DNA from 2 places in the Kitasatospora sp. NPDC018619 genome. Region 1 is predicted to be linked to the other one. Evidence: riboswitches for the same ligand, from Rfam matches in the RefSeq annotation. Region 1 holds a riboswitch; the other holds the start of a gene.
What was found. Region 1 has a riboswitch for glycine ahead of gcvP (aminomethyl-transferring glycine dehydrogenase). Riboswitches for the same ligand answer to the same signal wherever they lie in the genome.

Region 1 (5,213 bases):
CCCAACGGGCCATGCCCCGGCTGACCCACCGGTGCGCCTTTTCCCGTCGGCCCCACCTGAACGGGTGATCTCTGCCCGGGAGTTGTGGCGCATGTCACGAAATCCCTGCGCGCGGGTCCCGGGATGCCGACACTGGGAACCAGCGTGGAAGGACCCCCTGTCCTACCCACTTGAGCGCCGGTCCACACTCGGTCGGCGCGCGGACAGGATCCGACCACCGCGGCGGCCCCGGACGGCACCACCTCCGGCGACCGCACCACGGGGAGGATCGCAGAGCGAAGCGAGGGTACGCGTATGTGCCAGCACCGTCCTGAGTGCCCGACGGCCGAGTCCGAGGACCGCGAGGCGGCCGTCTCGGTGGCCCGCCACCCGGAGCAGGGCTGGAGCCTGCTCTGCAACGGCGTCGTCCTGTTCGAGGACACCGGGGAACTGCTGCCCGACGGCCGGGTGATCGCCCCGCGCCGTCCCGTCGCCCACGCGGCCTGACCTCCCGGTCCGACCGTCCCGGCGGGGGCAGCCGCCGCATCGACCGGCGCAACGGGCGGGGCCCCGGCGGAGTTCTCCGCCGGGGCCCCGCCGCACCGTCCGGACCTCGCGGGTCCGGGTCCGGTCAGGCGCCGTACTCGTCCAGCGGCGGGCAGGAGCAGACCAGGTTGCGGTCGCCGTACGCGCCGTCGATCCGGCTCACCGGCGGCCAGTACTTGTCCGCCGGGTTCACGCCCGCCGGGAAGACGGCCTCCTGCCGCGTGTAGCCGTGCGCCCAGTCGCCGGCCAGCGTGGCGGCGGTGTGCGGAGCGTTGCGCAGCGGGTTGTCGTCGGCCGCCCACTCGCCCGAGCCGACCTTGTCGATCTCGGCGCGGATGGTGATCATCGCGTCGCAGAAGCGGTCGATCTCGTGCAGGTCCTCGGACTCGGTCGGCTCGATCATCAGCGTGCCGGCCACCGGGAAGGACATCGTCGGCGCGTGGAAGCCGTAGTCGATCAGGCGCTTGGCGATGTCGTCCACCGTCACGCCCGTCTCCTTGGTCAGCGGGCGCAGGTCGATGATGCACTCGTGGGCGACCAGCCCGCCCGGCCCGGTGTAGAGCACCGGGAAGTGCGGCGACAGGCGCTTGGCGATGTAGTTGGCGTTCAGCACCGCGACCTGGGTGGCGTGCTTGAGGCCCTCGCCGCCCATCAGCCGGACGTACGCCCAGGAGATCGGCAGGATGGCCGCCGAGCCCCACGGCGCGGCCGAGATCGGGCCCACGCCGGTGGCCGGGCCGGCCTCCTCCTGGAGCGGGTGGTTCGGCAGGTACGGCGCCAGGTGGGCGCGCACCGCGACCGGGCCGACGCCCGGGCCGCCGCCGCCGTGCGGGATGCAGAAGGTCTTGTGCAGGTTCAGGTGCGAGACGTCCGCGCCGAACTTGCCCGGCTTGGCGAGGCCGACCAGGGCGTTCAGGTTGGCACCGTCCACGTAGACCTGGCCGCCGGCCTCGTGCACCAGGGCGCAGATGTCGGTGATCCGGGTCTCGTACACGCCGTGGGTGGACGGGTAGGTGACCATCAGCACGGCGAGGTTGTCGCGGTGCTGCTCGATCTTGGCCTTCAGGTCCTCGACGTCCACGTCGCCGTCGACCAGGGTCTTCACCACGACCACGCGCATGCCCGCCATCACCGCGGAGGCGGCGTTGGTGCCGTGCGCCGAGGACGGGATCAGGCAGACGTCGCGCTGGGTGTCGCCGTTGGCGTGGTGGTAGGCGCGCACGGCCAGCAGGCCGGCCAGCTCGCCCTGGGAGCCCGCGTTCGGCTGGATGGACACGGCGTCGTAGCCGGTCACCTCGACGAGCTGCTGCTCCAGCTGGCGGATCAGGGTCAGGTAGCCCTGGGCCTGGTCGATCGGCGCGAAGGGGTGCAGCTGGCCGAACTCCGGCCAGGTCACCGCCTCCATCTCGGTGGTCGCGTTGAGCTTCATGGTGCAGGAGCCCAGCGGGATCATGCCGCGGTCCAGCGCGTAGTCCCGGTCCGACAGGCGGCGCAGGTAGCGCAGCATGGCGGTCTCCGAGCGGTGGCTGTGGAAGACAGGGTGGGTCAGGTACTCGTCCTCGCGCAGCAGCCCGGCGGGCAGCGCCTCGGCGGCCTCGGCGACCTCGACGGCGGGGACGCCGAACGCGGCCCAGACGCCGGCCAGGTGCTCGCGGGTGGTGGTCTCGTCGGTGGAGACGGAGATCCGGTCCTCGCCGTCCTGGTGGACGTTGATGCCGTTGGCGCGGGCGGCGGCGGCGATCTCGGCGGCGCGGCCCGGGACGACGGCGGTGACGGTGTCGAAGAACTCGCCGTGCAGCAGCTCGACGCCGCCGGCCCGCAGGCCCTCGGCGAGGGCGGCGGCGTAGCGGTGGGTGCGGCGGGCGATGTCGGCCAGGCCGTCCGGACCGTGGTACACGGCGTACATCGAGGCCATCACGGCGAGCAGCACCTGGGCGGTGCAGATGTTGCTGGTGGCCTTCTCGCGGCGGATGTGCTGCTCGCGGGTCTGGAGCGCCAGGCGGTAGGCGCGGTTGCCGTCGGCGTCGACGGAGACGCCGACGAGCCGGCCGGGCAGCGAGCGGGCGTACTCGGCGCGCACCGCCAGGTAGCCGGCGTGCGGGCCGCCGAAGCCCATCGGCACGCCGAAGCGCTGCGAGGTGCCGCAGGCGATGTCGGCGCCCAGCGAGCCGGGGGACTTGAGCAGGGTCAGCGCGAGCAGGTCGGCGGCGACGGCGACGACCGCGCCGAGGCCGTGCGCCTGCTCGATCACCGGGGCGAGGTCGCGGACCACGCCGGTGGCGCCCGGGTACTGGAGCAGCACGCCGAAGACGCCGCGCTCGGCGACCTCGGCCGGGATGCCCTCGGACAGGTCGGCGACGACGACCTCGACACCGGTCGGCACGGCGCGGGTGTTGATCACCGCGATGGTCTGCGGCAGGGTCTCGGCGTCGACCAGGAAGACGCCGCCCTTGACCTTGGTGACGCGGCGGGCCAGCGCCATCGCCTCGGCGGCCGCGGTGCCCTCGTCCAGCAGCGAGGAGCCGGAGGTGGGCAGGCCGGTCAGGTCGGAGACGAGGGTCTGGAAGTTGAGCAGCGCCTCCAGGCGGCCCTGCGAGATCTCGGGCTGGTACGGGGTGTAGGCGGTGTACCAGGCCGGGTTCTCCATGACGTTGCGCAGGATCACCGGCGGGGTGAAGGTGCCGTAGTAGCCCAGGCCGATCATCGGCTGGAGCACCTGGTTGCGGCCGGCCAGCTCGCGCAGCTCGGCGAGGACCTGGGCCTCGGTCCGGCCCGCGGGCAGGTCCAGGGCGGTGATGGAGCGGATCGCCTCGGGCACCGCGGTGGCGGCGAGCTCGTCCAGCGAGCCGTAGCCGACGGACGCCAGCATCTTCTCCTGCGCGGCGGCGTCGGGGCCGATGTGGCGGTTCTCGAAGGGGCTGGCCAGCTCAAGCTCGGTGAGGGTCGAGGCGCCGGTGGGGCGTCCCGCGTTCGGCTGGGCGTTCATGGTGGTCGAGGCCTCCTGGTCACGGACCGGCGGGGGTCCGCACGCCGACCGGTCCCGCCGCTGCGGGCAGCGGACGGGCCTGGGCGGGGCGGACCCGACAGGCCTCCCCCTCTGTCATCGGGACCTGAGAGCTTCACCCGCACGGGGCGCTGTGGGCGCTCCGCCGGCTTGCACCGTCGGTGAGGGTGGTGCTCGCCGGCTTCCGTGCCGGCGCTCCTGCCCTGCTTTCCAGAGTGACCTACCCCACACGGTACGGATGCCTGAGAGATTCCGGGGAGGAGTTGCTCCTTCGGCGCTCCGACCAGCGGTTTTCGCAGTCGGAGACTCTCCCGAGCGGGCTCTGCGGTCGCCGCCCAGGGTACCAGCGGGAGGCCTCCCGATCACGGGTGCGTCGGGCCGCTCCGGGTCTACGCGCGTCCCCCGTACGGTCCTGTACGCCGCCCGTCCGGCGCACTCCCGGTCGCGCACGTCCGATTCGTGCCCTTTGGTGTGAAGTGGCGGATCGGGACAGGTGCTCCCGTCGCCTTTCTGCGGTTCCGCAAGCTCAGCGCACGGGAGGAAAGAGTGCAGACCGACATCGACCCCCGGGACCTCATCGGTCACAAGGCCGTCGACCGCAACGGAGACAAGATCGGCACGGTCGACGAGGTCTACCTGGACGACGCCACCGGCCGTCCCGAGTGGGCCGCGGTCCGGACCGGCATCTTCGGCCGGGACGCCTTCGTCCCGCTGACCACGAGCGAGTTCGCGGGCGACGAACTCCGCGTGCCGTACGACAAGTCCCTGGTGAAGGAGTCGCCGGACTTCGGCGTCGGCCAGCACCTCTCCCCCGCCCAGGAGCTCCAGCTGTACCGCTACTACGGACTCGACACCCCGGCGGACGGCCGCCCGAGCGGCGACAACGGGAGCCGGCCCCAGCAGTCCGACCTCGACTTCGGCACCACGGCGGCGGCCGCCGGCACGACGACGGCCGCCGCGGCGCCGGCCAAGCCGCCCACCTTCCACACCCCGGAGCGCCCCGCCGAGCCCGCCCCGGCCAGGGCCGCCGCGGCGGCGTCCGACCCCACCAGGACCGCCGCGGAGGACGAATTGCGGCCCCGCGGCTTCGCCTCCGCGAGCACGGCCTCCCCGGCCGCCTCCACCGCCCCTCCCGCACCCGCCGCCCCCTTCACCCCCACCGCGGAGCCGAAGCAGCAGGCGCAGCCCGCCCCCGTCCCGACGGCGGCCACCGGCGGCACCCGCCCCGCCCCCGTCGGCGCCGCCCCGTCCGCCCCCGGCGGCCCGGTCGAGATCACCTGCCGCGAGGAGCGGCTGGAGATCACCACCGAGTGGCACACCCTCGGCACCGCGAAGCTGCGCAAGTACGTGACGGCCGAACAGGTCGAGCGCCGCATCCCGGTGGTCCGCGAGCGGGTCCGGGTCGAGCGGACACCGGTGAGCGACGCCGAGCGCGCCTCGCTCACCGAGAAGGAGATCGCCGAGGCCGTCGAGGAGGTCACTCTCCGTGAGGAGCGCGCGGTGGTGCGCAAGTACCTCGCGCCCGTCGAGCGGGTCCGGCTGGTCGTCGAGCGGTACACGACGGAGGAGGTCGTCCGACAGGAACTCCGCCGCGAGCAGGTCGAGGTGCACGACTCCACCGCCGCCCAGCACGTCCGCACCCCGTCCGCGACGGGCGGCTCCGCGACCGGTTCCGTGACCGGCT
Region 2 (5,213 bases), on a different contig from region 1:
TGCTCCAGCGGGCCGCCCTGCTGGCCGGGGAAGACCGCGGAGTTGATCTTCTTGGCGTACTCGGCCCTGGACAGGATGACGCCGCCGCGCGGGCCGCCCAGGGTCTTGTGGGTGGTGGTGGTGACCACGTCCGCGTAGGGCACCGGGTTCGGGTGCAGCCCGGCGGCCACCAGGCCGGCGAAGTGCGCCATGTCCACCATGAGCAGCGCGCCGACCTCGTCGGCGATCCGGCGGAACGCGGCGAAGTCCAGCTGGCGCGGGTAGGCGGACCAGCCGGCGATGATCAGCTTCGGCTGGTGCTCCTTGGCGAGGCGCTCGACCTCGGCCATGTCGACCTGGCCGGTCTTCTCGTCCACGCGGTACGCGGCCACGTTGTAGAGCTTGCCGGAGAAGTTGATCTTCATGCCGTGGGTCAGGTGGCCGCCGTGGGCCAGGCTCAGGCCCAGGATGGTGTCGCCCGGCTGGATGAGCGCGAACATCGCGGCGGCGTTGGCCTGCGCGCCGGAGTGCGGCTGGACGTTGGCGTGCTCGGCGCCGAACAGGGCCTTGATGCGGTCGATCGCGATCTGCTCGACCACGTCGACGTGCTCGCAGCCGCCGTAGTAGCGGCGGCCGGGGTAGCCCTCGGCGTACTTGTTGGTGAGCACCGAGCCCTGGGCCTCCATGACCGCCACCGGGGCGAAGTTCTCGGAGGCGATCATCTCCAGGGTGGTCTGCTGGCGGTGCAGCTCGGCGTCGACCGCGGCGGCGATCTCCGGGTCGAGGGCGTGCAGGGACTGGTTGAGAACCGTCATGGTGTGGTCTTCCCGGGAGGAGGAGGGAAAGGGGCCGGCGGCGGGACGGACCGCGCTGCCGCGGCCCGTCCCGTCGGGGTGGCTCAGCCCTGGGGGTTGATGAGCGCGTCGTACTGGTCGGCGCTGAGCAGCTCGTCGGTGGCCTCGACGCGCACCTTGAACAGCCAGGCGCTGCCGAACGGGTCCGCGTTCACCGAGGCCGGGTCGTCCACGACGTCCTGGTTGATCTCGGTGACCTCGCCGGTCACGGGGGAGAACAGGTCGCTGACCGACTTGGTGGACTCCAGCTCGCCACAGGTCTCGCCGGCGGTGACGGTGTCGCCGACGGCGGGCAGCTGCACGTAGACGATGTCACCGAGGGCGGTGGCGGCGTGCTCCGTGATGCCGACCGTGGAGACACCGTCCTCGGCGGCCGTCAGCCACTCGTGCTCCTTGGTGTACTGCAGGTGCTGGGGGTTGCTCATGGCGTCATTCTCCAGGATGGGAAGCGGGTACGACGAAGCGGGCCGCCGCTCGGACGGCTTCGACCTGCGTCTATGGGAAATCCGGGGTCCGGCGGACGGCCGGCGGGCGCGTTCGCGGACCGGTCAGCGGGCGCGCTTGTAGAAGGGCAGCGCCACGACCTCGACGGGCTCGTGCCGGCCGCGCACGTCCACCGCGACGGTGGTGCCGGGGGCGGCGTGGGCGGCGTCGACGTAGGCCATCGCGATCGGGCGGCCGAGCGTCGGGGACGGCGCGCCGGAGGTGATCCGGCCGATCGGCTCGCCCTCGGTGGTGACCACGGCGTACTCGGCGCGCGGCACCCGCTTGCCGTCGGAGACCAGGCCGACCAGCACCTTCGGCGGGTTGGCCCCGGCCGCCTCGGCGGCCCGCTCCAGGGCCTTGCGGCCGACGAAGGCGCCGTCGTTGGTGGTCTTGTCGAAGCGCACGACCCGGCCCAGCCCGGCGTCGAACGGGGTGAGGTCGGTGGACAGCTCGTGCCCGTACAGCGGCATGCCGGCCTCCAGGCGCAGCGTGTCGCGGCAGGACAGGCCGCACGGGACGAGGCCGTGGCCCTCGCCGGCGGCGGTCAGCGCCTGCCAGACCGGCTCGGCGTCGGCCGGGGCGCAGAAGATCTCGAAGCCGTCCTCGCCGGTGTAGCCGGTGCGGGCGAGCAGCACCGAGCGGCCGGCCACCTGCGCCGGGAGGATCGCGTAGTACTTCAGCCCGGGCAGGTCGGCGTCGGTGGTCTTCGCCAGGATGCCGGTGGCCTCCGGGCCTTGGACGGCGATCAGCGCGTAGGTGTCGCGGTCGTCGGTGACGACGGCGTCGAAGCCCTTGGCGCGGGCGATCAGCTCGTCGAGGACCAGCTGGGCGTTGGAGGCGTTGGCGACGACCAGGAAGGAGTCCTCGCGCAGGCGGTAGACGATCAGGTCGTCCAGGATGCCGCCGTCCTCGGCGCAGATCATGGTGTAGCGGGCGCGCAGCACGCCCAGCGCGGAGACGAAGCCGACCAGCGCGTGGTCCAGCATCTCGCCGGCCTGCGGGCCGGTGACGGTGATCTCGCCCATGTGCGAGAGGTCGAACAGGCCGGCCCTGGTGCGGACGGCGAGGTGCTCCTCGCGCTCGCTGCCGTAGCGCAGCGGCATGTCCCAGCCGGCGAAGTCGGTCATGGTCGCGCCGAGGGCGCGGTGCAGCGCGTCGAGCGCGGTCAGGCGGAGGGACGACATGGCCAGGAACTCCTCGGTCGGGGCACTCAGGGGTGCACGCGCCGGACCGGGCCCGCTGGCGGGCCGACCCTGCGCGCGGGCATGCGGCGGCGTGGGTCTCCCCATCTGTCGTCGAACCTGAGAGCTTCACCGTCCGCCGCCCGCAGCCGTTTCCAGCTTGGGGGACAGCATGACGGCTTGCACCGTGGGTGGGCGCACGACAGGGCCGGGCGCCGCTTTCCAGATGTGCCTAACCCGTGCGGTAGGGGGGCCTGAGAGATTCCGGGGAGGACTTGCTCCTTCGGCGCCGGCCGTGCCTGGGGGCACTCCGGGCTCTCCCGCGCGGGTTCGAGCGGCCGGTATGGAGTTGTGGGGCCCGCGGCGCATGCCGTCGGACGGGCACATCATGGCACGTCCCGGACGGAGAGGGGAGGGGGGACCCGGTCACACCCGGCGGACCCGAACACGAGTCCCGTCCCGGCCCCCGCGCGCCTCTAGACTGCTGCGCGTCGGCGCAGCAGTGGGCGGCCGAACGGCAGAGGGCGGAATCGGCGGCGCATGGAGTACCCGGTGGAGCAGCAGCAGGGGTGGGGCGGACCGGACGGGGCGCCGGCGGGCGGCTCCTGGCCGGCCAACGAACTGGAGCAGGTGCTGACCGCCGCCCTGGGCGACCCGGGCGCGACGCCGCGGGTGATCGAGGTGCTGGCGCGCAGCCGGGTGTGGGTGCCGCTGCCGGCCGGGGCCGACCCGCAGGGGGAGGCGCTGGACCTGCCGACCGTCGAGCTGGGCGGCGACCCGTACGTGCCGGTGTTCTCCTCGCAGGAGGTGTTCCTCCAGCAGGCGCCGGGGATGGCCTTCGCGATCGCGCCGGTGTGGGAGTTCGCCCGGGGGCTGCCGCTGGGCGTGGGCATCGCGGTGAACCCGGAGGCCGCGGTGGGCCTGCCGGTGCCGCCGCAGGGCGTCGCCGAGCTGCGCCGCGGCCCGCGCGAGGACCGCTGGGAGGGCGCCGGCGACGCCGCGGAGCCGACCGGCGGGCGGGTGGCGCTGCGCGAGCCGGTGCCGGGCGAGGACCCGGAGCACTTCCTGGCCGCCTGCCGCAGCGAGCTGGCGGCCCTGCCCGGGGTGCTGACCGCCCGCCGGGCGCTGGCCAGCATCGAGGGCGAGCCGACCGTGATGTTCGTGGGCGTCCAGTTGGACCCGGCGGCGCCCGCCGACCCGGCCGCGGTGAACGGCGCACTCGGCCGAGCGCTGGGAACCGCGCCGCTGCCCGGGGGCGTCCACCTCGTACTGCTCGACCTCGCCGACGACCCGGTGGTCGAGTGGCTGCTCACCCGGGTACTGCCTTTCTACACGCGGGCGTGAGCGGGGTCCGGATCACAGGCACGCCGCCGTGGCGGGTGGCCGGTGCCGCGCCATAGGGTGCGTGCAGACGGCCGACGGGTCGGCGGGTTGAGGGAAAGAGGCGCGGCGAGGTGGGCGCATGAGTGCGGGAACGGGAGCGGGCGGCGTACCGGGGGCCTGGGGCCAGGCCCCGGCCGCCGGGCGCCCGGGAGCTGATCCCGGCGCGTTGGAGCGCGCCCTGCGCGATGTCGCGCCGGAGCGCTACGACGCGTACGAGCGGCTGCTGCACGCGCTGGCGGACGGCCGGGTCTGGATGCTGCTGTGGCACGGCACGCCGGGCAGCCCGGACGCCCAGTACGGGAACATGGAGATCAGCGGCCACGGCTACGCACCGGCCGTCACCTCGCCCGAACAGCTGACCGCCTCCGGCTGGGCGCGGGCCCACGAGGTCATCTCCGGCCGGGAGATCGCGGCCTCGCTGTACCGCACCCGCTGGGGCCTGTGGCTCAACCCGCACGCGCCCGGCGGCGGCGTCGGGGTGCCCTGGGCGGACCTGCGCAGGGTCGCCGCGGGCCTGGACCGGCTGCCGGCCGGGCCGTTGAAGCTGAGCGAGCCGCAGCTGAACGCCCAGCCGTTCTTCGCGCTGCTGGAGCGGCAGGCCGGCGAGGTGCGCGCGGTACGGGCGCTGCGCCGGGCCTGGGTGCAGCCCGCGGTGGGGGAGTCGTACCTGGCCATCGGCCTTGACCTGTACGAGAGTTCGCCGCCGGCGGTGGAGGCGGTGCGGGCGCTGATGCAGCGCGCGATCGCGGTGGCCCCGGAGGGGCTGGCGGTCTCCACGGTGGCGATGTCGGACGAGTACGACCCGGTGGCGCTGTGGATGCGCGCCAACGCGCGGCCGTTCTTCGACCGGGAGGCGGGCCGCCCGCCGACCGGCCCGTACCCGCCGGTGCCCCCGCCGCCGTACCCCGGGCCGTCGGTGCCGGGCTACGCCTACGGCACCCAGCCGCCCGCGCAGGGCTGGCAGCAGCAGCCGCAGCGGCCGTGGCCCGGGTACCCCGGGCACTGAATCCCAAAACCCATTCCGCGAAGCCGACTTGATCGTCCGTCAAGTCGGCTTCGATGCTTTCCGGACGAATTCCCCGGCGTGTGCTCAGATCATCTTGACATGGCAGTTACAGCTGTGTGAAGAGGTATATGCCGAAGATCGGGGAGGTGCATGCGCGCAGATCACAGTTGGGCATCTGTCGCTTGGCAGGGCTGGCGCAAGCCAGTTCGGATGGCAGAGAGTTCTGCGCAACGCACCGCGCGTACTGGAGCCCCACAAAGGTGAGCGCGCACGCCGACAGTCCCGTCCACGCGACGCCCATCCCGCGTGGTGGCAGTGCCTGTG

Region 2: it holds a riboswitch for glycine, as region 1 does, so the genes downstream of both, gcvT (glycine cleavage system aminomethyltransferase GcvT) here and gcvP (aminomethyl-transferring glycine dehydrogenase) in region 1, are expected to answer to the same signal.

Annotation. Positions count from the first base shown of each region.
Region 1 is NZ_JBISAI010000011.1:13,778-18,990, reverse strand. It holds gene ACH5AR_RS18750 (DUF5999 family protein) at 295-486, shown strand; gene gcvP (aminomethyl-transferring glycine dehydrogenase) at 611-3,511, opposite strand; glycine riboswitch at 3,750-3,853, opposite strand; gene ACH5AR_RS18740 (PRC and DUF2382 domain-containing protein) at 4,076-5,213, shown strand, end outside.
Region 2 is NZ_JBISAI010000013.1:206,536-211,748, forward strand. It holds gene glyA (serine hydroxymethyltransferase) at 1-794, opposite strand, end outside; gene gcvH (glycine cleavage system protein GcvH) at 878-1,258, opposite strand; gene gcvT (glycine cleavage system aminomethyltransferase GcvT) at 1,382-2,503, opposite strand; glycine riboswitch at 2,733-2,833, opposite strand; gene ACH5AR_RS22110 (enhanced serine sensitivity protein SseB C-terminal domain-containing protein) at 3,041-3,844, shown strand; gene ACH5AR_RS22115 (enhanced serine sensitivity protein SseB C-terminal domain-containing protein) at 3,963-4,889, shown strand.